2 regions of the Pantoea dispersa genome follow, and region 1 is predicted to be linked to the other one. Evidence: riboswitches for the same ligand, from Rfam matches in the RefSeq annotation. Region 1 holds a riboswitch; the other holds the start of a gene.

Region 1 (8,442 bases):
TGCGGCTTATCCTCATCAAACAGGTTCAGCTGACTGACGCCGTTGGGCGTGAAGTCATCGAGCATTATGCCGGCCTTCGTATAGCGCCGCCCTTCAAGCCAGATGCGGTCGAGCGATCGCATCGCCACCCCGATCACGTCCCGCGTATCCTGCGAGGGTAGGGTGAGGTTCTCGCCGGCGCTGTTGCCGTAAAAGACTTCTCCCTGCGCATGCGGCGAGGTCCGGATAAAAACGCTGATGCGCCGGCAGAACTGGCGCTCATTTCTCAGCTTCTCCGCCGCCCGGGTGGCGTACTGACACAGCGCTTCCTGCATGGCCACTTTTGTCGTGATGCGCTCCCCTAAGGAGCGGCTGAAGACGATCTGCTGTTTCGCCGGCGCAAACCCTTCGAGGGGAATGCACGATTCCCCGTTGAGCTCTCGCACGGTGCGCTCGAGTACCACGCTGAAGTTTTTTCGGATGAGGGCAGGGGGCGTGCGCGCCAGCTGAAGAGCGTTTTCAATGCCCATCAGGTTGAGTCTTTTGCAGATGAATCGCCACGGCTTTAACAGACACCTCGGAGTCATTTAAGATGGCTTAAAGAGAGGTGCCCATGAGCGGTAAGCGTTATCCCGAAGAGTTTAAAATCGAAGCAGTCAAACAGGTTGTTGATCGCGGTAATTCTGTTTCCAGCGTTGCAACACGTCTCGATATCACCACCCACAGTCTTTACGCCTGGATAAAGAAGTACGGCCCGGACTCATCCACTAATAAAGAACAGTCAGATGCTCAGGCCGAGATCCGCCGACTCCAGAAAGAGCTGAAGCGGGTTACCGACGAGAGAGACATACTAAAAAAAGCCGCGGCGTACTTCGCAAAACTGTCCGACTGAGGTACGCCTTTATCCGCGACAACCGCCGTTGCTGGCCTGTTCGTTTGCTCTGTCGGGTTCTGGACGTCCATCCGAGTGGATTTTATGTCTGGCTTCAGCAGCCACATTCACAGCGTCACCAGGCAGACCAGATGCTGACCGGGCAGATCAAACAGTTCTGGCTTGCGTCTGGCTGCGTCTATGGTTATCGCAAGATCCATCTGGACCTGCGGGATAGCGGGCAGCAGTGCGGAGTGAACCGGGTCTGGCGGCTGATGAAGCGTGCCGGTATAAAAGCTCAGGTTGGGTACCGTAGCCCACGGGCACGTAAAGGCGAAGCCAGCATCGTGGTACCGAACAGGCTCCAGCGGCAGTTCAATCCGGACTCACCAGATGAGCGTTGGGTGACGGACATAACCTACATCCGAACTCACGAAGGCTGGCTGTATCTGGCCGTGGTGGTTGACCTGTTCTCCCGGAAAGTTGTCGGCTGGTCAATGCAACCCCGCATGACAAAAGAGATTGTCCTGAACGCATTATTAATGGTGGTGTGGAGGCGTAATCCTCAAAAACAGGTACTGGTTCATTCTGATCAGGGCAGTCAATACACGAGCCATGAGTGGCAATCGTTCCTGAAATCACACGGTCTGGAAGGCAGCATGAGTCGTCGCGGTAACTGTCACGACAACGCGGTTGCGGAAAGCTTTTTCCAGCTACTGAAACGCGAACGGATTAAGAAAAAGATCTACGGAACACGGGAAGAAGCCCGCAGTGATATTTTTGATTACATCGAAATGTTTTATAACAGTAAGCGTCGGCATGGCTCGAGCGATCAGATGCCACCAACTGAATACGAAAACAAATATTATCAACGGCTCGAAAGTGTCTAGATTATCCGTGGCGATTCATTACATGGCGCTTGAAAAGGCTCATAGCAGCAGTAATAAGAAAATGACTTTTGGTGAAAACAGAGATCTTAAAAACGTTGTCACCCCTCCAGTTGTGACTGGAAAAACTAAGCGTGTTAACGTCAATTTTGATGAGGAAAAGCACCTGAGATTCAAGGCTGCTTGCGCCAGAAAAGGTACTTCTATGACAGACGTCATCAACCATCTTGTTGATGACTGGCTTAAAGAAAACGAATAAAAGCGATCCCATGATTAATCTGCTGGCTATAAAGTTACAAGCCATTTGAGAAGATGTCAGGGGCACTGAATCTGAAGGTCATAATGAACAGACTGGTTACTTTAATTTTAGGATTTATGGGGCTTAGAAAGCTCGATGGCAAAGACAGCAAAAGCGCTGCTGAATGGGGCTTTCTCCTGAGTGCCCTGTTCATCGTGCCGCTCTTTTTCTTGCCGCACGCCAGCGAGCTGATCAAAATTGGCCTTCAGCTGCTGTGGGGGGGCTGCGTTTCGCGCGCGGCATTCATGGCCAACGACAGCTGGAAGCAAAACAAATCACGCTGAGCGATTGCAGCGTGATGGAGAGTCAATAATGTTAATGCATGAACTGTTTAAGCAGGTCCGCGGGCAGGGAAGGGTAATGACTACAATCACCCAGTCTGCAGATATGTTTAAAGGCAACGTTCGCCGGCGGCGTCCCGCGTTTGACGAGTGGGTCCGGAAGCTGCATCCTGGCGACAGACTGCCCCGGGGGTGTTACTTCAGGGACAAAAAACCGGGGCTTCCATTCTTACTCATGGATGAATTCTGGATTTATAACCAGTAAGGAGAGCAGCTCCCCGACCGAGACCCTGAAACGTCCGGAACATCCGTGGTATCTCAGAGCACCCGAGCAACGGGAATGTCGCTCCAGCGCGTTGTCCAGGCAGGAGATAACATCTCCCGCTTCATTTTCCATTCTGTATTCACGCCCTGACCCGCAAACCACAGGCTGCCGAGCCCGGACTGGTTGATGCCGTCCAGTACTTTCATCAGCTGCGCGCTGTTGGCCCGCGGCTTATCCTCATCGAACAGGTTCAGCTGACTGACGCCGTCTGGCGTGAAGTCATCGAGCATGATGCCGGCCTTCATGTAGCGTCGCCCTTCAAGCCAGATGCGGTCGAGCGATCGCATGGCCACCTCAATCACGTCGCGCGTATCCTGCGTGGGCAGGGTGAGATTCTCGCCGGCGCTGTTACCGTAGAAGACTTCTCCCTGCGCGTGCGGCGAGGTCTGGATAAAACGCTGATGCGCCGGCAGAACTGGCGCTCATTTCTCAGCTTCTCCGCCGCACGGGCGGCGTACTGACACAATGCTTCCTGCATGGCCACTTTTGTCGTAATGCGCTCACCAAAAGAGCGGCTGCAGACGATCTGCTGTTTCGCCGGCGCAAACTCCTCGAGGGGAATGCACGATTCCCCGTTGAGCTCGCGAACGGTGCGTTCAAGCACCACGCTGAAGTTTTTTCGGATGAGGGCAGGGTGCGCGCGCGCCAGCTGCAGGGCGTTTTCAATGCCCATCAGGTTAAGCCGCTTGCCGATGCGCCGGCCAACGCCCCATATCTCCTCTACGGGCTGGTTGTTCAGCAGCGTCGCGGTACGCTTCGTATTATCCGGCGTCAGTGCCAGTACCCCGCGGAACTGCGGCCACTCCTTGCTGGCCCACTGCGCCGACTTAGCCAGGGTTTTTGTCGGCCCCATGCCCACGCCGACGGTCAGACCGGTCGTGGCCAGCACGTGGGCGCGCAGGCGTCGGCCGAAGTGCTCAAAGTCCTCGCAGCCATCGATGCCGGTTAAATCGAGGAACATCTCGTCAATTGAGTACTGCTCAACCTTCGGTGTCATTTCCTCCAGTGCCATCATGACCCTGTTCGATAACGAGTGGTTTATGTGGAATGCAATTTAAACAAAAAAATGAGCGACTATACCTCATGGCCTGAAATCCAGAGCCTTACTTATTCAGACTTAAATTGCTGCAGTCATCCATGTCGACTGCGTCTGACTTAAGGACGTTTTGGCGTATCTGCCCGCGCAGCGCGTGGTGGTGCTGGCCGTTGCCGTAGCGGCTCAGGCCCCCTGGACGTTCAGTTCCCTGCGACCCGGCGTCTCGGTGCTGGTGATGCCGAACTCCAGCCCGCTGTCGCTCTGCACGAGTCCGGCGGTGCCGGAAAACATTCGCCGGGTGCTTCGCGAGGCCCACGCTGCGCTGGCAGGCTGAGGGCGCCAGCAGAATAATACTGACAGGTTTTCCGTCCGGTTCTATACTCACAGTACAGGGTGATGGCGTTCCACCTTTCCCAACCGCTCCGTTCCGGAGCTGATGACGCCTGATGTGACTCTTGATTTTCAGGAGGTGCGTCAGGCCGTCCATACTTTCCTCCCGGCCTGCGTACTTCCCTTTATGGGGAGAGACCCTTGATACACGTTTTTGGCCACATCAATCCTGACAGCGACGCTATCTGTACGGCCGTCGTCACCGCGCACTGGCTGACCGGGCGCGGCATGGACGCCCGCGCATGGCGTCTCGGCGAGGCTAACCGCGAAACCCGTTTTATTTTTGACGGCGCCGGACTCACGCTGCCGCCGCTGCTTGATATTCCTTTACAGGATGAACGGGTCTGGCTGGTCGATTTCACAGAGCCGGCGCAGGGGCCTGACGACCTGCTCCGGAGCAACGTTGTGGGCATCACTGACCACCACCGGCTGGGCGGGCTGATAACACAACTGCCGCCGGAGGTGCACATTCGCCCGACTGGCAGCAGCGCCACCCTGCTCTGGCTGCTGATGGACACTCAGGCGCGTCGCGCGCTGCCCCCGACGCTCGCCGTGCTTCTGCTGGGCGCACTCCTGAGTGACACCGTGAATCTTCGCTCGCCGACCACCACCGAAGACGATATCCGTTCGGCGACCGAACTGGGCGTGCTGTCCGGTGTAAACCGCAGAGCCTTCGCCCGTGACCTCCTCACCGCAAAAACAGACGTCACCGGCCTCAGCGCACAGCAGCTGCTGGACAGGGACCTCAAGGCCTTCGTCATTGCCGGCACCGACGTGCGCATTGCCCAGATTGAGGTCAGCTCACCGACACAGGTTGCCCCTGTGATGGACGACCTGCTCGCAGCCCTGGCGTATCTGGCAGACCAGTCGGGTGCCGGCCTGGCGGTGCTGATGCTGACCGACATTCGCGCCGGGTTTTCAACGCTTTACTTCGCCGGGCGGGAAAGCGTTAACGCCGCCTCCTGCTCCGTACCGGGCATGCTCAGCCGCAAAAAACAGCTTCTGCCGTGGCTTGAGTCCCGCCTTAACCAGAACGGGAGTTCATTATGACCTGCTACACCCACGCACTGATACTTGTGAATGATAAAGACGACGGCACCCTTCTGCTGAAACGGGCGGTCGCGCTGGCGCAGCCGCTCGGCATGAAAATTACCCTGGCGCACATCAGCGACGACTACCGGGAGATGAACTACGCGTCCGACAGCCTGTTGGACGACGTCGTGTCGGAGGAGGTGGTGAAGGCTAAAGCGTTTCTGAGCGAGCTGGCGGCTTCAGTGTCTGAGGCGGTCGATACGCGGGAACTGGTCACCATGCACCGTTTTGAGGACGTGGAGAGGTGCATCGCGGAGCTGGGCGTGGACCTCGTGCTTGCCGGGCACCGCAACCGCTTTATGGGAATGCTCACCTCCCGCTCGGCGGAATACATCAACCACCTTACGGTGGATGTGCTTATCACTCACCTGACTGACTGAACCGGGAGAAACACCATGCATTTTACACTGGATAACGTGACCGCCCGGGAAATTCTTGACTCGCGCGGCAACCCCACGGTTGAAGTCGAAGCCCGGACCGCGGACGGGATGATGGCGCGCGCCTCGGTGCCTTCCGGGGCCAGCACCGGGTCGCGCGAGGCCGCAGAGCGCCGCGACGATGACGCACACCGTTTTGGCGGCAAAGGCGTTCTGGATGCCGTCAGGGCGGTTAATACGGAAATCTGCCAGGCCGTGCGCGGCAGCGACGTGCGCGAACAGCGTCAGCTGGACAACATCATGCTGGCGCTGGATGGCACGGAGAACAAGAGTCGCCTGGGTGCCAATGCCATTCTGGGCGTGTCGCTGGCGGTGGCCCGGCTGGCGGCTCAGGCCTCGCACGAGCCGCTGTGGCGCTACCTGGGGGGCCTGCAGGCGAACCTGCTGCCCGTGCCGTGCATGAACATCATCAACGGCGGCGTGCACGCCCGCGGTCAGGGCGCGGACTTCCAGGAGTTTATGATAGCCCCGCACGGCGCGCCCACGCTGCGCGAGGCCGTACGTCAGGGCAGCGAGGTCTACCAGGCGCTGCGCCAGATCCTGCTGGACAAAAACCTCTCGGCGGCAGTGGGCGATGAAGGCGGCTTTGCGCCCGCCGTGTCGTCGAACCGCGACCCGCTGGCGTTTATCGTACAGGCGATTGAGAAGGCGGGATACCGGCCCGGAGAGGACATCAGCATCTGCATGGACCCCGCCTCAAGTGAGTTTTACGCTGACGGTCAGTATCATCTGCGCACCGAGGGCAGCGCGCTGAGCGCGGCGGAAATGACGGCGTACTACGGCGAGCTGATGGACCAGTTTCCGGTCATCCTGCTGGAAGACGGCCTGGCCGAGGACGACTGGGCGGGCTGGAAGCATCTGCACCAGCAGCTCGCGGGCCGGGCCGAGCTGGTTGGCGACGACCTTTTTGTCACCAACGTGAAGTACATCCAGCGCGGCATAGACGAAAACCTCGCCAGCGCCGCGCTGATTAAGCTCAATCAGATAGGCTCGCTCAGCGAAACGCTGGACGCCGTGGCGCTCTGCCAGCGGCACGGCTGGGGCGCGTTCATGTCCCACCGCAGCGGGGAAACGACGGACACGTTCCTTGCAGATTTGACGGTGGCACTGCGCGCGGGACACCTGAAAACCGGCGCGCCGTGCCGCGGCGAACGCGTGGAAAAGTACAACCAGCTGATGCGCATCGAGCAGGCGCTGGGTGACGATGCGCACTACGCGGGGCTTCATGCGTTTGTGCGCCGCACGTAATGCATCCGCCGGACGGTCCCCGTCCGGCACGGGAGCACTGCCTGTGGCACCTGCAACGCTGATCCTTTTGCGTCATGGCGAAAGCCAGTGGAACCGGGAAAACCTTTTTACCGGATGGACGGACGTGCCGCTGACGGACCGGGGGCGGCAGGAGGCCGACCGGGCCGGTGACGCGCTGCGGGCAGCGGGCCTGATGCCCGACCGGGTCTTCACCTCGGTGATGACGCGCTGTGTTCATACGGTCTGGCGGGTGCTGGACCGTCTTGACCGCAGCTGGACGCCCGTGGAAAAAAGCTGGCGGCTGAACGAGCGCCACTACGGTGCGCTGCAGGGGCTGAACAAGGACGCGGCTGCCCGGCTGATGGACGCAGAGACCGTGCGGCTCTGGCGCAAAAGCTTCAGCGGTATTCCGCCCGCGGACGCGGAGGCTCCGGCGCAGCTGCGTCGGGACCCGCGCTACCGCCGCGTTGCGCTGGCCGACCTGCCTGCAACGGAAAGCCTGGAAATGACCCTGCGTCGCGTCATGCCGTACTGGCACCACGTTGTGGTGCCACAGTTGCGCTGCGGAAGTACCGTTCTGATTGTGGCGCACGGCAACACGCTGTGCGCCCTGACCGCCTTTCTGGACGGCATGCCTCACGACAGCGTGGCTCAGTTGCATATCCCGACCGGCGTGCCGGCCGTATACCAGATGGATGAGGCCGCACAGGTCGTGTCCCGTTATGTTCTGAATATAAAAAAATAAACAGGAGTGAACGTGAATCAGCTTTTTGCCGTCATCACCGGCGGTGCTTTAGGGTGTGTAATCCGCTGGCAGCTGGGCGCACGCCTGAACGCGCTTTTTCCGGACCTGCCGCCGGGGACGCTGCTGGTCAACCTGCTGGGTGGATTTATCATCGGGGCGGCGCTGGCGTATTTTCTGCGCCATCCCGGCCTCGATCCGGCCTGGCGGCTGCTCATTACCACCGGGCTGTGTGGCGGAATGACGACATTCTCCACATTTTCAGCTGAGGTTTTTGCCCTGCTGCAGTCAGGCAGCTATGCCTGGGCAGCCGCCTCGGTGCTGATACACGTGCTGGGTTCGCTGGCCATGACGGCGGCCGGATTTTATATCATGACGCTGTGTGGTTAACCCGGACCGTACGGCCTATAATCCAGGGGAGACCTCAGTGCAGCGACCGCTGCACTGAGGTCAGACAGTTCAGTATACTGTTCAGAATCGCTCTCTGCAGGCCTGACCCGGCAGGGTTACGCCTGTAATGCTTCCCCTAAATCAGGGACACTGTCGAGACAGTGTTTCAGGTCTGCCTGTTCTGGTAAAGGTCCCAGCGATTGCCATAGAGGTCCTCAAACACGACAACCATTCCGTATTCTTCCTCCCGCGGCTCCTGACAGAAGTGGACGCCTTTTGCCTTCATAGCATTGTAATCGCGCCAGAAGTCGTCGGTCTGCAGAAACAGAAAAACCCGCCCGCCGCACTGGTTGCCGATAAAGCCTTCCTGCTGGTCATTCGACGCGCGGGCAAGAAGAATAGCACAGTCGCTGTCAGGGTCCGGCGTCACGACGACCCAGCGCTTACCCGGCTGCGGCGTGTCCTC
Region 2 (20,584 bases), on a different replicon from region 1:
TTGGCTTCCGGCGTCGCTTCCGACAGGAAGTCATCGACACCGGCTTCCGCCGCAATCGCCGCGGCGGTTAACGGGTTATCACCGGTGATCATCACCGTTTTGATGCCCATCTTGCGCAACTCGGCGAAACGTTCCTTAATGCCGCCTTTAACGATGTCCTTCAACGCCACCACGCCCAGCACCTGCGCGCCTTCGGCCACCACCAGCGGCGTACCGCCGGCGCGCGCCACCTCTTCTACCCGGGCATTAACCTCAGCCGGGAAGCTGCCGTGGCTGGCTTCGATATGACGGCGTACCGCGTCGACAGCGCCTTTGCGGATCAGGCGATCCTGTACGTTGACGCCGCTCATGCGCGTCTGTGCGGAGAACGGGATAAAGCTGGCGCCCATGCTGCTGAGATCGCGTTCGCGCAGGTTAAATTTCTGCTTCGCCAGCACCACGATGCTGCGCCCTTCCGGCGTCTCATCGGCCAGCGATGCCAGCTGCGCCGCGTCGGCCAGCTGCTGCTCGCTGACGCCCGGCGCGGGCAGGAACTGCGTCGCCTGGCGGTTACCGAGCGTGATGGTGCCGGTTTTGTCCAGCATCAGCACATCCACGTCACCGGCGGCCTCCACGGCGCGCCCGCTGGTGGCGATCACGTTGGCCCCCAGCATACGGCTCATGCCCGCCACGCCAATCGCCGACAGCAGTCCGCCGATAGTGGTGGGAATCAGGCACACCAGCAGCGCCACCAGCACCGTCACGCTAACCGGCGTGCCGCCCCAGGCGGAAAACGGCCACAGCGTGGCGGTCGCCAGCAGGAACACAATGGTCAGCGACACCAGCAGAATGGTCAGGGCGATTTCGTTGGGCGTTTTGCGGCGTTTCGCGCCTTCCACCATGGCGATCATGCGGTCGAGGAAGGTTTCGCCCGGATTGACGCTGCACTGAATCACCAGCCAGTCCGACAGGATGCGCGTCCCGCCGGTCACCGAGGCAAAATCCCCGCCGGATTCACGAATCACCGGTGCCGATTCGCCGGTGATGGCGCTCTCATCCACTGACGCGCCGCCCTCCAGCACTTCACCGTCGCACGGGATGATGTCACCGGCTTCCACCAGCACCACATCGCCTTTGCGCAGCGTATCGGCCGCTACCGGCCGCCACTGCGCACCGTGAAACGGTTCCGCCAGTTTCTTCGCATCGCTGTGCTTGTTCACCCCTTTCAGGCTGTTGGCCTGCGCCTTGCTGCGCCCTTCCGCCAGCGCTTCGGCGAAGTTAGCGAACAGCACGGTAAACCACAGCCAGATGGCGACCGCCGCGGTAAAGCCGGCGCTGCCGTTCAGCTGCCCCGCCGCCATACCGATGGCCAGCAGCGAGGTGAGCACGCTGCCGATCCACACCAGAAACATCACCGGGTTGCGAAACTGTACGCGCGGATCGAGTTTTTTCACCGCATCCAGCATCGCGGTGCGCGTCAGCGCCGCATCAAACAGCGCCAGTTGTTGACGACTCATGATTCCGTTATCCCTGAATAAGTTGCAGATGTTCCGCCACCGGGCCAAGCGCCAGCGCGGGAACGAAGGTCAGCGCACCCACCAGCAGCACGGTGCCCACCAGCAGTGCGATAAACAGCGGGCCGTGAGTCGGCAGCGTGCCGTTGCCCACCGGCTGAATTTTCTTCGCCGCCAGCGAACCGGCAATGGCCAGCACCGGAACGATGATGCCGAAGCGGCCGACCAGCATGCAGAAGCCCAGCAGCAGGTTCCAGAACGGGGTGTTGGCGCTGAGACCGGCGAAGGCGCTGCCGTTGTTGTTGGCCGCCGACGATACCGCATACAGCACCTCACTGAAGCCGTGAATGCCAGGGTTGGCCATACCGGCGCGTCCGGCTTCGGTCATCATCGCCAGCGCAGTACCCAGCAGCACCAGCGTCGGCGTCACCAGAATCGCCAGCGCGGTCATTTTCATCTCCCACACATCGATCTTTTTGCCCATGTACTCCGGCGTACGGCCAATCATCAGACCGGCGATAAACACCCCAAGCAGCACGAACAGCAGCATGCCGTACAAGCCGGCACCGACGCCGCCGAACACCACTTCGCCCAGCTGCATCAGCCACATCGGCACCATGCCGCCCAGCGCAGTGAAGGAGTCATGCATGGCGTTTACCGCACCGCACGACGCCGCAGTGGTGATCACCGCAAACAGGCTGGAGTTGAGAATGCCGAAGCGTGTCTCCTTGCCTTCCATGTTGATCGCGCTATCGGCGCCCAGGGCCAGAAAGTGCGGATTGCCGCGCAGCTCAGCCCACATCACCGCGACCACCGCCAGCACAAACATGATGCTCATGGCCCACAGCAGCATATGGCCCTGACGGCGATCGCCCAGCTGCTGACCAAAGGCAAAGCACAGCGCGGCCGGGATCAGGAAGATGCTCAGCATCTGCACAAAGTTGGTCAGCGCCGTGGGGTTTTCGAACGGATGCGCCGAGTTGGCGTTGAAGAAACCGCCGCCGTTGGTGCCGAGCATTTTGATCGCTTCCTGCGAGGCTACCGGCCCGAGCGGCAGCGTTTGCTGCGCGCCTTCCAGCGTGGTGAAGGCATGATAGGGTTCAAAGTTTTGAATACTGCCCTGGCTGACAAAAAACAGTGCCATCAGCAGGCTAATCGGCAGCAGCACGTAGACGGTGATGCGCGTCAGGTCACGCCAGGCGTTGCCGAGCGTTTCCAGCGAACGGTTGGCAAAACCGCGCATCAGCGCAAACGCCACCGCAATACCGGTTGCCGCCGAAAGGAAGTTTTGCACCGTTAAGCCCGCCATCTGGCTGAAGTAACTCAGCGTGCTCTCGCCCGCGTACGCCTGCCAGTTGGTGTTGGTGACAAAACTGATCGCCGTATTGAGCGCCAGATCCCAGCTCAGGCCAGGCAGATGCTGAGGATTGAGCGGCAGCGCGCCCTGCCCCATCAGCATCGCCAGCAGCAGCACAAAGCCGAGCGCGTTAAACAGCAGGATGGCCAGCAGATAGTGCGGCCAGCGCATCGCCGCGCCGTCAACGCCGGCCAGACGCCACAGCACGCGTTCGCTGCGCGCCAGCAGGGGTTTATCCGCCACCATCAGCGCCAGCAAGCGGCCCAGCGGCTGCGCCAGCACCATCAGCACCAGCAGATAGCACGCAATCAGTAAAAACGCATTCGCCGCCATCAGAATGCCTCCGCATTAAGCAGGGCATAAATCAGGTAGCCCAGTAATAAAAATACCAGCACGATGCCGGCTATCACGCCCACACTCACAGCAACCTCCAGAGGATTTGGTAGTGCAGCAAGCATGCGCGGCGCGGCATAAAGAAGGGGTAAAAAGGCGCAGAGCGGGCGTAAAGAAAGTATAAAAACGCGGGCGGATCAGGCGCTTTCCAGCGACCAGATGCGATTCAGGTCAACGTTGTGCCACAAGCCGCTGTCCTCAGCGCCGGTGATGGTATCGGTGCAGAAGCTGTCGCCGAGGTCCAGCGCTTCCGGTTTGACCTCGCGCTGCGAATGCAGCGACCAGAACACATGCACTTTGGGCTTCAGCAGCGATTTTTCTCCGGCCTGCACCACCAGCGCCACGCGCCCGGAGGCCAGCCGTACCAGCGAGCCCACCGGATAAATACCGATGGTGCGCACAAACGCGTGCAGCAGCGCACTGTCAAAGTGGCCGCGCCAGCTGAGCATATTGTGCATCGCTTCCGCCGGCGTCCAGCCTTTGCGATACGGGCGATCGGAGGTCACCGCGTCGTAGACGTCACACACCGCCGCCATGCGTGCGTAGAGCGAGATCTCTTCGCCCTGCAGCCGATGCGGATAGCCGCTGCCATCGAATTTTTCATGGTGATGCAGCGCAATATCCAGCAAATCTTCATCCGCATGGGCTTCCATCAGCATTTGCGCACCGACGATCGGATGCTGGCGCATAATCGTAAACTCTTCGTCGGTGAGCTTATCCGGCTTGTTGAGGATGGTCAGCGGCACTGCGGCTTTACCGACGTCATGCAGCAATCCGCCCATGCCCACGCGACGCAGCTGCGGCTCATCCAGCCCCATTTTCTTGCCCAGCGAAATCATCAGACCGCACACCGCCATGGAGTGCAGGTAAGTGTAATCATCATGATTTTTCAGCCGCGCCACGCTGAGCAGCGCGGTTGGCTCGCGGGTAATCGATCCGGCAATTTCATCGACCAGCTCAAGGGTAAAGGCAAGATCGAGGCCCTGCCCCATGCGCGCCTCGTTGAACATCGCCAGCACCTGCGGCTTGCCCTGATTGAAGATGCACTGCGCCTGATCCATCTCGCGGAAAAACGGCGTTTGCGGAATGTCTTTTTTCGGCTGCGGCGTAGCAGGCGCGCGCACCGACCGCTCGGGATCGATCCATACCTGCTGGATCCCCTCGTTACGGATCAGGGCGATCTGACGCTTATCGGTGATCAGCATCTGGTTGCGAATGCGTTTGTCCTTGATCCACCAGACCTCAAGCTTGTGGATAAACATGCCTGGCCGCAGCTCGTCAACGGTAATCAGCTTTATCACGATATCGCTCCTTAATATCAGTGGATGGTAAGAAGTGATATCGGCAGCTGAGCAAAAAATCTTCAGGGCGGCGTAACTGGTCGGGTCAGGCAGGAACGTTTATGCATAGCGCAATAAATTGCGCCGCTACCGCGCGGTGCATTAAGCCACTTTAATGCCAGCCTTTTGCGCCGTTTTCTCTTCGGTTGCAGCGGCAGCGTTGTGCCGATCGCCTACGCGTTCAATCGGGCCCATCACCAGCAGGAAAAGCAGTGCCGCGACGACACAGTGCGCGCCGACGAACACCAGGCCAATGCTGTAGCTGCCGGTCAGGCCAACGATCACGCCAAATAACAGCGGCGTGATAAAACCCGCCATGTTACCGATGCCGTTGAAGATCGCGCCGGCGAGGCCAACCGCCTCTTTGGGTGCCGTATCGCTAACCACGGTCCAGGTGCCTGCGCCCGCCGCCACGCCTTTGCCGAAGAAGGCAAACGACATGATGGCGATAATGCCGGCGTTGGAAGGGATCACCGCCGCCAGAATCAGCGAGGCGGCCATCAGCATGCCAACGATGTACGGCGTTTTGCGCGCCCACGACAGGCTCCAGCCGCGCGCCAGCAGCTTATCTGAGATGTAGCCACCGCTGATGCCGCCCAGAAAGCCAAACAGCGCCGGTGCAATGGTGGCGAAACCGGCATCCAGAATGTTCATGCCGCGCGCCTGCACCAGATAGATCGGGAACCAGGTAATGAAGAAGTAGCTAAGCGCGATGGTGCAATACTGGCCGAGGTAGGCGCACCACAGCATGCGGTTGGTAAGCAATGTTTTGAACATCGCTTTGCTGACCGGTGGCCGTGCGCGCAGCGTTTGCGCAGCGTCGATATCCACCAGCGCGCCGCCCTGTTCAATGTAATGCAACTCGCTGGCGGAAACGTGCGGATGCTGACGCGGGCTGCGCATATAGCCCGCCCAGACAAACACCGCCAGCACGCCGATGCCGCCGAGCACAAAGAATGGCCATTCCCAGCCATAACGCGACACCAGCCAGCCGGAGAGCGGTGAGAATATCGCCACGGCAAAGTATTGTGCCGAGGCAAACAGCGACGATGCGCGTCCGCGCTCTGCGCCCGGGAACCACATAATGACTGCGCGCGCGTTGGCGGGAAAGCTCGGCGCCTCAATCAGGCCCAGCGCGAAGCGCAGCGCAAACATCAGCGTCAGCGCCATGGTCATGCCACTGGAAAACTCACCGACAAACCCCATTAGCAGGGTCGAAACCGACCACAGCGCCAGCGTCACGCCGTAGACCTTTTTGGTGCCGAAGCGATCGAGAATCAATCCGCCGGGGATCTGGCCGATGACATACGCCCAGCTGAAGGCCGAAAGGATCAGGCCGAGCTGGATCGCCGACAGGCCAAACTCCTGTTTGATCGCTGAGCCGGAGATCGACAGGATCGAGCGATCGGCATAAGCGACCACTGACAGGAACAGAATCAGGCAAAGGATCCAGATACGCACATGGCTGTTCTGGCTGCGGTTTTTGCGTTGCAACATAGGCTGAATTCCTTGATGGAGGAGCATCCTGCCCCGAAGCGATGATGTTCAGGAATACCGCGCAGATTTCCCTGTTCAGCAACTATAGGAAGCCAGTGTTGCTCTGGTCATTGTGCGAATGAAGGAATCCGCGCGGCGAAACGGCGCGGGTTTTGGTCGCTGACACAAAGCCGGGTGCGATAGCGCACAAAATCTTTAATCCGTGCTGGCTTTCGCCGCGGAATGTGCGCCAGCGCTGAGAAAAGAGTTTGCGCGATCACTATGAGCAGGCAAAGCATCCATGCGCGTCGGGCAAATTGTGCGCTGCACAGCAAATTACCACGCAGCAGATTGCCAGCTCTGCTGCCGGCTCGTAGGCTGAAAATGATTTCATTGAGCCATTTTCAACACCAATGAAAAATTTATTCTAATAAACAGCTTACTCTGGAGTCTGCGATGAAAACCCTCAAGGCGATACTGTTACTTGGCCTGCTGACCAGTTCTGCTTCCGCGCTGGCGGAGAAGATCGGCGTGTCGATGGCCTATTTTGACCAGAACTTCCTTACCATTATTCGTCATGCCATTGATAAAGAAGCCAAAGCGCGCGGGCTGGATGCCCAGTTTGAAGATGCGCGCGGCGACGTCGGCCGCCAGACCGACCAGGTGCAAAGTTTTATCAGCGCAGGCGTGGATGCCATCATCGTCGATCCGGTGGATTCTGCCAGCACACCACAGCTGACCCGACTGGCGCAGCAGGCGAAAATTCCGCTGGTGTACGTCAACCGCACGCCAGGCGATAAAACCCTGCCGCCCGGCGTGGTGTTTGTTGGTTCGGACGAACGCGAATCCGGCACGCTGCAAATGGAGGCGCTGGCTAAACTGGCGAATTATAAAGGTAACGTGGCGATCATGATCGGCAACCTGACCGATGCCGGCGCGCTGCAGCGCACCAAAGATGTCGAGCAGGTGGTGGCGAAATACCCGGGCATGAAAGTGGTACAGAAGCAGCCAGCAAACTATGCGCGCAACGAAGGCATGGACCTGATGCTCAACTGGATTGGCAACGGTGAAGCGATCGATATCGTCGCGGCCAATAACGATGAGATGGCGATTGGCGCGGCAATGGCGCTGGCAAAGAGCAATAAAAAGATTCTGGTGGGCGGCATCGACGCCACGCCGGACGGCCTGAAGGCTCTGGCGCAGGATAAGATGCAGGTGACAGTGTTTCAGGACGCCATCGGTCAGGGTAAAACCTCGGTAGACGTGGCGCAGAAGCTGATTAAAGGCGAGAAAGTGGCTTCACACGTGTGGATCCCGTTCGAGCTGGTGACCAAAGAAAATATGCAAAAGTATGTCGAGCGCAGCCAGTAGCCGACAGACTCTGCCGGGGCGCGATTGTGGCGAGCTGAGTTGCCTGGTGCGCATGAATGCGCACCCTACAGATATTCTGTGAACACTGTAGGGGCGCCATTTATGGCGACCTGGTTACCGGGCACCCTGGTTCCAGGCCGACGCAACCATCACTCGCGCAGTATCGCCATGACGATAATGTCGTGGTACTCGCCCTCGCGCAGGCAGGCTTTGCGCTTCACGCCTTCCTGCTCAAAGCCCAGGCGCTGATACAGACGCAGCGCGCGCTGGTTGTCGTGAAACACTTCCAGCTCAACGCGTATTACGCCCAGCCAGTTAAAGGCATAGTCGATACCGGTGCGGATCAGCCGCTCACCGATGCCGCGACCGCTAAACGCCGGATCGACGCCAATACCAAAACTAATGCTGTGACGCGTACGCGGCCGCTGTTCGGTAAACAGCGTCAGCTCGCCCACCATCTGCCCGTCGATTTCCGCCACAAAACCGATATAGCCTTCGCTGTCCATACGCTCGAATTTTTTCTGCCAGGTGGCGACGCTGGGAAACGGCAGCTGCGTGGTCCAGCGATACACCTCGGGATGACTGTATAAACGTTGATAGGCGGCGGCATCGCCCGGTTCGCGTCCGCGAATCTGCAAATCCATGTCGATAATCCCTGTTCAGTTGCACTAAGCTGTTAACTCTCACCGATCGGAAAGAGTGGCCTTATGTTGTATCGTCGTTTTGAACGTTTTATCAATATTTTTCAGGATGCCCCCACCGATTCCCCACCCGCCAGAGTGTGGCCGTTTTACCTCTATTATCTGCGTCAGGTGTGGCCAGGTTTTGTCGCGCTGCTGATTGTCGGACTGGCGCAGGCGCTGATCGAAGTGGCGCTGTTCAGCTATCTCAGCCGTATTATCGATCTGGTCAATCACACCACGCCCGCTACGCTGTTCAGCGATAACTGGCCGATTCTGCTGTGGATGGCGGCGGTGGCGCTGATTCTGCGGCCGGTGGTGATCGCGCTGCACGATATGCTGGTGCATCAAAGCATTAACCCCAGCATGACCAGCATGATTCGCTGGCAGCATCACAACTATGTGCTGCGGCAGAGCCTCAATTTCTTCCAGAACGATTTTGCCGGCCGTATCGCCCAGCGCATCATGCAAACCGGTAACTCGCTGCGTGACTCGGCGGTTCAGCTGGTGGATGCCATCTGGCACGTGGTGATTTATGCCGTGACCTCACTGGTGCTGTTCGCGGAAGCCGACTGGCGCCTGATGATTCCGCTGATCGTCTGGATTGTGGCGTACAGTTTGTCGCTGCGCTTCTTTGTGCCGCGCGTCAAGCAGCGCTCGGTGGTGTCATCCGAGGCGCGCTCGAAGCTGATGGGCACCATCGTTGACGGTTATACCAACATCGCTACCCTGAAACTGTTTGCCCATAACGATCTGGAAAAACGCTACGCGCGCGACGCCATTCAGGAACAGACCGACAAAACCCAGCATGCCAGCCGCATGGTGACCAGCATGGATATCACGCTGTCGACGCTCAATGGCCTGCTGATTGTCAGCACCTCCGGCCTCGCGCTGTGGCTGTGGAGCCAGTCGCTGATCAGCGTAGGCGCCATCGCGCTGGCCACCGGGCTGGTGATTCGCCTGGTGAACATGTCCGGCTGGATCATGTGGGTGGTGAACGGCATCTTCGAAAACATCGGCATGGTGCAGGATGGCCTGAACACCATTGCGCAACCGCTCAGCGTGCAGGATGCGCCGCAGGCGAAAAAGATGCAGGTGATGCGTGGCCAGATCCGCTTTGAGGATGTGCGTTTTGACTACGGCGGCGGCCGCCAGGTGATTAACCGCCTGAATCTCAACATCAAGCCTGGCGAGAAAATCGGTCTGATTGGCCCGTCCGGCGCCGGTAAATCGACGCTGGTGAACCTGCTGCTGCGGCTGTATGACATCAACGGCGGGCGCATCCTGATTGACGATCAGGACATCGCGCAGGTCACACAGGCGAGCCTGCGCAGTCAGATTGGCATGATCACCCAGGATACGTCGCTGCTGCACCGCTCGATTCGCGAAAACCTGCTGTACGGTCGTCCGGATGCCAGCGAAGCCGAGCTGCAGGCGGCGATTGTGCGCGCCCGCGCCGACGAGTTTATCCCGCTGCTCTCCGATCCGCAGGGCCGTACCGGGCTGGATGCGCACGTCGGCGAGCGCGGCGTCAAACTCTCTGGCGGCCAGCGCCAGCGTATTGCCATCGCCCGCGTGCTGCTGAAAGATGCGCCGGTTCTGATCATGGATGAAGCCACGTCGGCGCTCGACTCTGAAGTGGAAGCGGCGATTCAGGAGAGCCTGGAGACGCTGATGCAGGGCAAAACGGTGATCGCCATCGCCCATCGCCTGTCGACCATCGCGAAAATGGACCGGCTGGTGGTGCTGGAAAATGGCGGCATTGTTGAGATGGGTAACCATCGCGAACTGCTGGCGCACGGCGGGCTGTACGCGCGCCTGTGGCAGCATCAGACCGGCGGATTTGTCGGCGTCGATTAATCGCCGCGCCGGTAAGGCAGGGCGTCGCGCGCTTCCTGTGCCCAGGCGCGTACTCCTGCCCGCTCCTGCTGCAGAAAATCCCCGACCGCATCACGCAGCCCCGGATGGCACAGATAGTGCCAGGAATGGGTGAGTTGCGGTTCAAAGCCGCGCACCAGCTTGTGCTCGCCCTGCGCACCGGCATCAAAGCGCTGCAGCCCTTCGGCGATGGCGAAATCCATGCCCTGGTAGAAACAGGTCTCGAAGTGCAGCCGGTCAAACTCCGCCAGACAGCCCCAGTAGCGGCCATACAGCGTGTCGTCATCCACCAGACAGAAGGCCATGGCGGCGGGCTGCTGCTGTAGCGTGGCGATCACCACGCGAATCGCCTGCGGCATCCGCTCCGCCAGCAGGCTGAAGAAGGAGCGCGTCAGATAGGGACGCTGGCCGCGCACCGCGTAGGTGTTGGCGTAGCAGGTATACACAAAATCCCACTGAGCTTCACGCAGCTCATCGCCGCGATACCAGTTAAACGCAAAGCCGCTGCTGGCCACCTGTTCGCGCTCTTTGCGTAGCTGCTTGCGTTTGCGCGACATCAGCGTGTCGAGAAAGTCGTGAAAATCGCGGTAGCCGCGATTGTGCCAGTGATACTGCACGCCGAGGCGCGCCAGCCAGTCCGGCTGGGTTGCCAGCAGCGCGTTGGCGTGCGGCGTGGTGAAGTTGATATGCGCCCCGCTTAAGCCGTGCCGCTGCAACGCATCGGGTAGCGCCTCCAGCATCGGGATAATCGCCGTCTCGTCGCCCAGCAGACGCGCACCGGTCACCGGGCTGAACGGAATGGCGCCGAGCCATTTGGGGTAATAGGCGATACCGGCACGCTGGCAGGCATCGGCCCACGCGTGATCGAACACATATTCGCCCCACGAGTTGCGTTTACGGTATCCCGGCAGCGCCGCCCGCAGCCTGCCGTCTTCGCGCCACAGCAGATGATCCGGCTGCCAGCCGTTTTCCGCGCGCACGCTGCCACTCTCTTCCAGCGCGAGCAGGAAGGCGTGACGCAAAAAAGGTTGATTGTCAGGTAACAGCGCATCCCATTCGGCAGCGGTGATCTCCGCCAGCGATGACAGGTGAAGCAAAGGCATTGGTGGCTCCCGGCCAGCTTAAGGCGAATGCCTAGTTCAGCAGGTTTTGCCGCCGTGCGAAAGGTGCGGCGCACTGAATGTAAAGCGGATCGTTGCGCCATGCTGCGTACATTGCTGTCGCGGCCCGTGCCACGATTTTTCACTTCGCCTGTGTATACTCACCCTTTTCCCTTGCAGGAAATGCCATGGATCGTCTTGATTGTGATCGCATGTTTGTCGCCGTACTCGAAGTCGGCAGTTTTGCTGGTGCCGCCGCCCGGCTCGGCACCAGCAGCGGCCAGGCGTCAAAGCTGGTGTCGCGTCTGGAGCAGCAACTTGGCGTGCAGCTGTTCAAGCGCAGCACACGGGCACTGTCGCCCACCGAGATCGGCCGCGCCTATTACGAGCGGGTGAAAACCCTGCTGGAGGCGTTCGACGCGCTGGATGCCACGGTGCAGGAAAATGCCCGCTCGCCCACCGGCCGCCTGAAGATTAGCGCACCCGGCACCTTCGGCACCGCGGTGCTGGCCAGCGTGCTGGTGGCGTTCGCGCGTCACTATCCGCTGATTGAGCTGGACGTCAACTTCTCCGACCGCGCCGTGAATATCGTCGATGAAGGCTTCGATATGGCGATCCGCATCGGCAAGCTGGACGACAGCAGCCTGATTGCGCGCCGTCTGGGCGAGGTGCCAATTCGCCTCGCCGCCGCGCCCGGCTATCTGCTGCAGCACGGCACGCCGCAGCACTGGCGCGATCTGGCGACGCATCAGTGCATCAGCGACACCAACTTTCGCGATCCGTGGCACTGGCCGTTCGTTACGCCGTGCGGCGACAGCGTCAGCATGCCGATTCGCGGCCGCCTGTGCTTCTCCAATACCGAAGCCTGCCTGCAGGCTGCGCTGGCCGGCCTCGGCATTGCACGTCTGCCCGGTTTTATCGCTGCACCGGCGCTGCAGCGGGGCGAAATCGTCACGCTGCTGGAGGACTTTGCGCCGCCAGCCATGGGCCTGTTTGCTCTGTATCCGCCCGCGCGCCACCTGGCGCAGAAAACCCGCCTGCTGATCGACTTTCTGGCCGAGCACTTCCGCCTGCATCCGCCCGGCTGATTCCTTCCATTATGGAAACAATCAAAGCCATTTTGCCCGGATTATCAGCATAACGGCAGCACGGTAAGCTGCTGACATCACTTCAGAGGAGCAGAGCGATGTTGGTAAACGGTAAGTGGAGCGCAGAGTGGCATCCGGTTCAGGCCACCGATAAACAGGGTGGCTTTGTACGCCAGACTTCCAGCTTTCGTCACTGGATTAGCGCCGATGGCAGCAGCGAATTTGCCGCCGAACCGGATCGCTATCATCTGTACGTCGCGCTGATCTGCCCATGGGCCTCGCGCACGCTCATTGCGCGCAGCCTGAAAGGGCTGGAGCAGATTGTCAGCGTGTCGGTGGTTGAGCCGCAGCTTGGCGCGCAGGGCTGGCGCTTCGGCGATTATCCCGGTGCCGATCGCGACCCGCTGAACAACGCTGAGTATCTCCACCAGCTGTATACCCGCGCCGACGCCGACTTTACCGGGCGCGCGACCGTGCCGGTGCTGTGGGATAAAAAAACACAGACCATCGTTAACAATGAGTCGGCGGATATTCTGCGCATGTTCAACAGCGGCTTTGGCGATCTGGCAGACAACCGGCTCGATCTCTACCCTGAGGATCTGCGCCAGGAGATCGACGCACTGAACGCAACGATCTATCCGCGACTTAATAACGGCGTTTATCGCACCGGTTTCGCCACCACCCAGGTGAGCTATCAGCAGGCGTTTAATGAAGTATTTGAGCAGCTGGATGAGCTGGAGCAACGGCTGAAAGATGGCCGCACTTTTCTGCTGGGTGAACGACTGACCGAAGCCGATATCCGCCTGTTCGTGACCCTGATACGCTTTGACGTCGCCTATCACGGCCTGTTCAAATGCAACCTGCGCCGCCTGCGCGATTACCCGCTGCTCGATCGTTATCTGAAGAGTGTGCTGGCGGTCTCCGGCGTGCGGCAAACGGTGAACATCGACCACATCAAACAGGGCTATTATTCGATTAAAGCGCTGAATCCCAACGGCATCGTGCCAGCGGGACCGGATTTGGCGGACTACGGTTTTTAAGGAGCAGGGCAATGGCAAAAGCGTTAGTGGTGTTTTTACATGGCGTCGGCAGTAATGGCGCGGATTTGGCGGTGCTGGGGCAACACTGGTCAGCGCTGCTGCCCGACGTGGCATTTGCCGCGCCCGATGCGCCCTTTCCCTTTGAGCACGCCATGGGCTATCAGTGGTTCAGCCTGACCGGCATCACGCCGGAAAACCGTCCGGCACGCGTACGGGCTGCGCGCGACGCCTTTGACGCCACGCTGCAGCAGCTGATGGCGCAGCACGCGATGGCCGGCGCGTGGCAAAAGGTGATTCTGGTGGGATTCTCGCAGGGCTCGATCATGGCGCTGGATGCGCTGGCCTCCGGACGCTATCCGCTGGCTGGTGTGGTGGCCTTCTCCGGTCGCCTGGCCTTTGACGAGGCGCTCACGCCGCCGCCGCATGCCTCCGCGCTGCTGATTCACGGCAAAGCCGATGAGGTCATCCCGTTCAGCGAAACCGTCTCCGCCGCGCAGCGCCTGCAGAGCGCGGGCGTCGCGGTCACCGCACAGTATGAACCCGCCACCGGTCACACCATTTCCAGCCAAGGCGCGATGCAGGCAGCGGCCTACATCGCCCAGTGCCTGCAGGATTAAGGCCAGTAGCGCTGCAGCGCCTGCCACGCCTGACGCGCGGCCGCTTCCGGCGGCTGTGCTTTGAGGCGATCGTTAAACACTTCGATGCCCACCGGACCGCGATAGCCTGCACTTTTCAGCTTATCGACAAAGCGTTCCACTTCAATGATGCCGTCGCCGGGCAGTAAGCGCTGATGGCGCGCATAGTCGCTCAGCGCCTGCTTTTCCTGCGGCGGCATCTGCGCCATATCGCACAGCTGCACTTCATAAATGCGATCGGCCGGAATGCCGTCGAGCTGAGAGGCATCGCCACCGCGTGCGCAGATGTGGAACAGATCAACCACCAGCCCGATATTGGGCTGATCCAGCCGCTGCAAACGCTGCCACGCCAGCGGCAGCGTATTGTCGACGCTGCACCACGCCATCGGTTCATACATGATGCGCATGTTATAGCGCGCGGCTTCCGAGGCCAGCCAGCGCAGATCCTCATCAATGCGCTCCGCAACGCAGTCTTCGCGCGTGGTCGCCGGCGCCTGAATGGTATCGCAGCCCAGCGATTGCGCGACGCGAATGAAATCACGCAGTTCGGCGCGCTTTTGCAGCCGTTCGCTGTCCGGCGCGCCGGTAAAGTCACGCAGCACCTGCAGATTGGTAAAGCCCAGGTGCAGCTGCGCGGCCAGCGCCGCCGTGTGCTCAGTAACCTCTTCCCGCCACATTTCAACCTGATCGAACCCGGCGGCACGCGCCGCCTGCAGCTTATGCGCCGATTCACCGTTTAACAGCACCAGGTTAAGGAATTTCGGGTTTGCAGACATCAACAGCTCCTTAATCGTCCGGATAAAGCGGTGACAGAGGCTGTGCGCCACCCGCACAGCATCCTGATCAGTATCCCCCTCTTAAGGGTGATTTCAAGCGTGTCGTTTAGCCCAGCAGGTTCACCACGGCGAAACCGGCAAAGGTCATCAGCAATGAACCGATGACATGCACCATCACGCTCGACATTGCCCACAGGTATTTTCCTGATTGTAGCAACACCACGATCTCGGCCGAAAAGGTCGAAAACGTCGTCAGCCCGCCGCACAGGCCGGTGACGATCAGCAGTTTCCATACGGGATCGATGTGCGGATTGCGCACAAACCACGCCATCGCCGCGCCAATAATAAAGCCACCGACCAGATTAACGATCAGCGTACCTGGCGGCAGGTTGGGGAATAACGTATTGAAACGCAAAGAGATAAGCCAGCGCAGCGTGCAACCGATGGCACCACCGATCATGACCGCGAACAGCGACTTCAGCATAGTCTGGAGCTCCTGAATTGAGATACGCGCAGGGCCGCGGCAGGACAGAAACTACACCTGACACACCGCCGTCTCCCGCGCAGGGATAAGCAAGTTGTCAGGCGTCATCAGCCGTCTGTAACCAGAGGGCGGTTGGGTAAGGTGGCACGCCATCACCTTAGAGGCACGATAATACGCTGGCGCGGCGGAGGTGACAATATTCACCTGCCGTCAGCGTATCGTCGGGGACGATTATGTTTTACCGTGGCAGACATCATCAGCAAGGAGATTCCGATGCGTACCCTGATTTTTGATACTGATATCGGCGTGGATGACGCCTTTGCGCTGGCGTATGCGGCGCGCACGCAGCGGCTGCTGGGCATCACCACGGTGTTTGGTAATGTCGCGGTTGGCCAGGCGGTAAAAAATACCCGGCTGTTCTGTGCAAAGATGAACATCAGCGCACCGGTGTATCGTGGCTGTGCGCGTCCGCTGGCGCTGGCCCCTTCCGCACCGGCCACCCTGCACGGCGCAGACGGTCTCGGCGATGCCTTCGATAACCCCTATAGCGATGCCGCCGACAGCGCGGTGCAGTTCATCATCGACAGCGTACGCGCGCAGCCGCACGCGATTACCCTGGTGGCAATCGGGCCGCTGACCAACATCGCCTGTGCCATCAACCAGGCGCCAGACATCATTCCGCTGGTGAAGGAGCTGGTGATCATGGGCGGCGCGTTTGGCACCGACGGCCACGCCGGTAACGTGACGCCGTTCGCCGAGTTCAATATCTGGAAAGATCCGCATGCCGCCGATCAGGTGCTGGCCTCGGCGCTGCCGGTGGTGATGCTGCCGCTGGATGTGACGCACAAGGTGCTGATCAGCGGAGAGGAAGTGCGCCAGCTGAATCAGCCGGTGTTGAGTGCCATCTGCCGGCCTTATCTGGCTTACAGCCTGCAAAAAGAAGGATTTGATGGCATGGCGCTGCACGATACCCTGACGCTGTCATGGCTGGCGCTGCCGCAGGCGTTCAGCGTGACGACAGCGCCGGTGCGCGTGGTGACCGAAGGCATCAGCCGCGGCCAGACGCTGCAGCGCGTGAGTACTCTCGCCTCGCGCGACGATCCGTTCGCCGGCCTGCGCGCCCAGCGGTTGTGTCTGGGCGTCGACGCCGAGGCGGTACGGCAACATTTTTTTGCCACGCTGCGCGCCTGACACGCTCTCTAGCGGGCGAAATGGATGACGCCTTTGATCAGCTCAGGATTGTTGATCACCCCGGGCTCAAAAGTCTCGGCCAGCGTCGAGAAGTCGTAATGGCGGTTGAGCATCATATCGGCCCGCAGCTGACCGCTGGCCATCAGGGCGCGCACCTTGTCGAAGTCTTCCCGCGTGGCGTTGCGGCTGCCCAGCAGCGTGGTCTCCTTTTTGTGAAACTCGGTGTCGGGGATCACCAGATCGCCTTTGTGCAGGCCAACAAACACGATGGTGCCGCCGTGACGAATCAGCTGCACGGCGCTGTTCATCGCCGCCGGACTGCCGGTGGCGTCAATCACTTTCGCGGCCAGCCGCCCGCCAAACTCTGCACGCAGCGCGGCCGTAAAATCCTCCGCCAGCGGATCGATCGTCGCCAGCTGCAACTGCTGCGCAACGTGCGCGCGCCGCTGAGCGCTGGTATCGGCCACCACCACCTTTGCACCGGCTGCGGCGGCAATCGCCGCGACGCCCAGGCCAATCGGTCCGGCTCCGACCACCAGCACCTGCTCATCGGCGACCAGCGCCGCGCGTCGCACCGCATGGGCGCTGATGGCAAAGGGCTCGATCAGTGCCGCTGCTTCGGGCGCCACATCGTCAACCGCCAGCAAATTAGTGTCCGGCACGCTGAGAAACTCGCAAAAACCCCCGTCCTGATGCACGCCAATTACTGAAATCTGTTCACAGCAGTTGGTTTTGCCGCTTAAGCAGGCATCGCAACGCTGACAGGCCACGTAAGGAATCAGCGCCACGCGCTGCCCTGGCTGAAAACCCTGCGCCGCCGCGCCCAGCGCCACCACTTCACCGCACAGCTCATGACCGAGCACGCGCGGATAGGAGAAAAATGGCTGATTGCCGGCCCAGGCGTGTATATCGGTGCCGCAAATGCCGGCGGCAATCGGTTTAATCAGGACTTCGTGCGCGGCAGGCGTCGGTACGCTGCGCTGCTGCCACACCATGCTGCGCGGTTCGGCGACCACCAGCGTTTTCATGTTCGTCATCGTTTCCTCCTGGGCTGTTCACGCAGTTATGGCGAAAATCGACCGCGGCGGGAGGTTGCGCTGTGCGAAGTGTGAGTCAGCGCGATTTTTTTGGGCTTTGTGTGGTTTTTAATGCATAAAAAACCGGAGGGCCGTATGAGCCGAAGCCAGAATCTGCGCCAGAACGTCATCAATCAAATGCTGGAAGCCATTGCCCGCCGCCATGTGCGCTCGCCGTTGCCTCCGCAGGCGGCGCTGGCCGAGATGTTTAATATCAGCCGCACCACGGTGCGCCACACGCTGCAGCATCTGCATCAGCGCGGCGTGCTGGAAAAAGTGGCTGAGACCTACGTGATCGTGCGCGATCCCTGCGAGGAGGATGGGTTTAGCGTACTCAGCCCACCGATCGACCAACAGGCGGTGCAGTTTGAGCAGACGTTTTTTAACCTGATTAACCAGCGCTTGCTGATGCCAGGCGACAGTTTCACCGAGCTGCAGCTGGCGCAGCAGGTGCGGGTCAGCCCGGTGGTGGTGCGCGAGTTCCTGCTGCGCTTTATGCGCTATAACCTGCTGGAACCGGTTAAACGCGGCCACTGGCGAATGAAGAAATTCGATCAGGAGTACGCCGAAAAGCTGTTTGAACTGCGCGAAATGCTGGAGACGCACGCGCTGACCCGCTTTCTTAACCTCGCCGCCGGTGATGAACGCTGGGTGCAGGCGCGCGATCTGCTGGATCGTCATCGCGCGCTGCGCGACACCATCGCCAGCAACTACCGCCAGTTTGCCGCGCTGGATAAAGAGATGCATACGCTGATTCTCTCCGCCGCCAACAACCCGTTTTTCAACCAGTCACTGGAAATTATCTCTGTGATTTTTCACTCGCATTATCAGTGGGATGAAAGCGACCTGAAACAACGCAATATCGTCGCGCTGGAGGAGCATATGGCGATTCTTACCGCGCTCATCAGCCGCCAGGATGTGGACGCGCTGTGCGCGCTGCATGCGCATCTCAGAACCGCCAAACACTCGATGATTCGCTCTATCCGGCAGTACAATTAAAAACCGATTAAAAACCACAAAGCATAAGCGCCCGCACGAATCAGAAACATGTTTGCAACATCTCCCGCGGTTTACTTCTAGTCTCGAAGGCAGCCCCTTAGGGCAGCCCGTTTCGCTGCCGCAGGAACCCCAAGACTGATAACGATAAGTACCCGAACCTGGGAGGTTGCAATGGAAAATACATCAACGCGCGGCGGCACCACCGCGCCAGCACCGGAGCACGCCGGGCAGGATTATGTACCGGCGCGCGCCGATGTGGTGCGCTCTCCGCGCATCCGTAAGATTCAAATCACCGCCATGCTGTTGCTGCTGTTCGCCGCCATCATCAACTACCTTGACCGCAGCTCGCTGTCGGTGGCCAACATGACCATCCGCGAGGAGCTGGGCTTATCGGCCACCGAGATTGGCGTGCTGCTGTCGGCGTTTTCGCTGGCCTACGGTTTAGCCCAGCTGCCGTGCGGCGCGCTGCTCGATCGCAAAGGCCCGCGCATTATGCTGGCCATCGGTATGTTCTTCTGGTCACTGTTCCAGGCGGCGGCCGGGCTGGTGCATAACTTCACGCAATTTGTGCTGGTGCGCATCGGGCTGGGCATTGGCGAAGCGCCGATGAACCCGTGCGGCGTGAAGGTAATCAACGACTGGTTCAACATCAAAGATCGCGGTATGCCGATGGGGATGTTTAACGCGGCGTCGATGATTGGTCTCTCGGTGGCACCGCCGATTCTGGCGGCGATGATGCTGGTGATGGGCTGGCGCGGCATGTTTGTCACCATCGGCGTGCTGGGTATGTTTCTCGCCATTGGCTGGTATCTCACCTATCGCGACCGGGATAACAACAAACTGAGCGGCGAAGAGATTCACTATCTGCAGGCGGGCAGCGTGGCATCACGCAAAGAGCCGCTGAGTTTCGCCGAGTGGCGTGGGCTGTTTAAGCTGCGCACCATGTGGGGCATGATGATTGGCTTCAGCGGCATCAACTATACCGCGTGGCTGTACATCGCCTGGCTGCCGGGCTATCTGCAGTCGACCTATCATCTGGACCTGAAAAGCACCGGCCTGCTGGCCGCCATTCCTTTCCTGTTCGGCGCGGCGGGCATGCTGCTCAACGGTTACGTGGTGGATGCGCTGGTGCGTCGCGGTTTCGACGCGGTGAAAGTACGTAAAGTGTCGATTGTCAGCGGCATGCTGCTCTCTGCGGCCTTTACCACCTTTGTGACGCGCGCCACTGACACCACCAGCGCGGTAACGCTGATTGGTATGGCGCTGTTCTGCATTCACTTTGCCGGTACCTCATGCTGGGGCCTGATCCATGCTAACGTCACGGCGCGCATGACGGCGTCAGTGGGCAGTATCCAGAACTTTGCCAGCTTCGTTTTCGCCTCTTTTGCGCCAGTAATTACCGGCTGGGTGCTGGATACCACCAAATCGTTCAGCCTCGCGCTGATGATATGTGCGGGCGTCACGGTGGTCGGCGCGCTGGCTTACCTGCTGCTGGTCAGAAAACCGATCACCGATGGGGTGTAACACCAGGGTTTCTGCTTAATGCTCTTCTCCGGGTGCGCAGGTTATGCGCACCCTTGCTTCATCCGCCCGCCACACCTATTCCAGCCGCCGCGTTATCGCCTGAGTCCGGGTCTGATCAGATAAATTAAACTGCATGATGGCAATCACTATCCAGCACTATTAAGCCCGAAATAAGGAAAATATACCGCTAAACACGTCGGTAATAGTTATTATTTTAAGACAAAACTCAAAGACGAATATTATGTATCACCATCCTCAGTGCATTATTATCCATTAATGCATTAACGAAGGTGAATTAATTAGCCACAGTAAACTTTTGTGGATTGGATCAAAGTTTGACCGGATAATTTAACTTACCGTTCAGTCACTATTAATGTTCAGGTATGAGCGTGGTGACCAAATGGATTTACAACGCAAGGCCCTTTTTATCTCTTTTGATGCCGTGGCATTATCGGGTATTACAGTAGAAGCCACTAAAATTGCCGTTCGTTTACGCGAGCAGGGAATCACCTCCTTTCTTGATATCGGCTACGACATAAAAATTGATAAGGGAAACTTCGGACGTCCCTATTCCGAAAATGAGATTAATTCGCTGAAGCATCATTTTACATTAGTCCGGCACGATGAAATTCGTCAGGTGGAAGGTTATAACCCGGCCTTTCTGCAATATATTCATGACGTAC

Evidence for each region. A riboswitch is a leader RNA that binds a small molecule or an ion and turns the genes downstream of it on or off. The one in region 1 is predicted to bind fluoride.
Region 2: linked by a shared signal. The riboswitch ahead of crcB (fluoride efflux transporter CrcB) and the one ahead of K7H94_RS22240 (DHHA2 domain-containing protein) in region 1 are both predicted to bind fluoride.

The regions. Positions count from the first base shown of each region.
Region 1 covers NZ_CP082348.1:30,537-38,978, reverse strand. Annotated here, with positions in the region: partial or broken gene K7H94_RS22270 (DinB/UmuC family translesion DNA polymerase) at 1-536, opposite strand, end outside; one part of gene K7H94_RS22265 (IS3 family transposase) at 593-830, shown strand; one part of gene K7H94_RS22265 (IS3 family transposase) at 830-1,740, shown strand; gene K7H94_RS22260 (plasmid partition protein ParG) at 1,763-1,996, shown strand; gene K7H94_RS22255 (hypothetical protein) at 2,080-2,319, shown strand; partial or broken gene umuC (translesion error-prone DNA polymerase V subunit UmuC) at 2,635-3,677, opposite strand; gene K7H94_RS22245 (hypothetical protein) at 3,808-4,011, shown strand; fluoride riboswitch at 4,061-4,130, shown strand; gene K7H94_RS22240 (DHHA2 domain-containing protein) at 4,209-5,117, shown strand; gene K7H94_RS22235 (universal stress protein) at 5,114-5,539, shown strand; gene eno (phosphopyruvate hydratase) at 5,555-6,844, shown strand; gene K7H94_RS22225 (2,3-bisphosphoglycerate-dependent phosphoglycerate mutase) at 6,888-7,589, shown strand; gene crcB (fluoride efflux transporter CrcB) at 7,602-7,976, shown strand; gene K7H94_RS22215 (VOC family protein) at 8,143-8,442, opposite strand, start outside.
Region 2 covers NZ_CP082346.1:158,545-179,128, reverse strand. Annotated here, with positions in the region: gene kdpB (potassium-transporting ATPase subunit KdpB) at 1-1,496, opposite strand, end outside; gene kdpA (potassium-transporting ATPase subunit KdpA) at 1,504-3,183, opposite strand; gene kdpF (K(+)-transporting ATPase subunit F) at 3,183-3,272, opposite strand; gene K7H94_RS00800 (HD-GYP domain-containing protein) at 3,381-4,544, opposite strand; gene K7H94_RS00795 (MFS transporter) at 4,686-6,080, opposite strand; gene K7H94_RS00790 (sugar ABC transporter substrate-binding protein) at 6,516-7,430, shown strand; gene K7H94_RS00785 (GNAT family N-acetyltransferase) at 7,580-8,074, opposite strand; gene K7H94_RS00780 (ABC transporter ATP-binding protein) at 8,138-9,970, shown strand; gene K7H94_RS00775 (GNAT family N-acetyltransferase) at 9,967-11,091, opposite strand; gene K7H94_RS00770 (LysR family transcriptional regulator) at 11,277-12,176, shown strand; gene K7H94_RS00765 (glutathione S-transferase family protein) at 12,275-13,216, shown strand; gene K7H94_RS00760 (alpha/beta hydrolase) at 13,228-13,833, shown strand; gene K7H94_RS00755 (sugar phosphate isomerase/epimerase family protein) at 13,830-14,627, opposite strand; gene crcB (fluoride efflux transporter CrcB) at 14,734-15,111, opposite strand; fluoride riboswitch at 15,203-15,277, opposite strand; gene K7H94_RS00745 (nucleoside hydrolase) at 15,385-16,302, shown strand; gene K7H94_RS00740 (zinc-binding alcohol dehydrogenase family protein) at 16,311-17,339, opposite strand; gene K7H94_RS00735 (GntR family transcriptional regulator) at 17,475-18,377, shown strand; gene K7H94_RS00730 (MFS transporter) at 18,549-19,901, shown strand; gene K7H94_RS00725 (glycosyltransferase family protein) at 20,302-20,584, shown strand, end outside.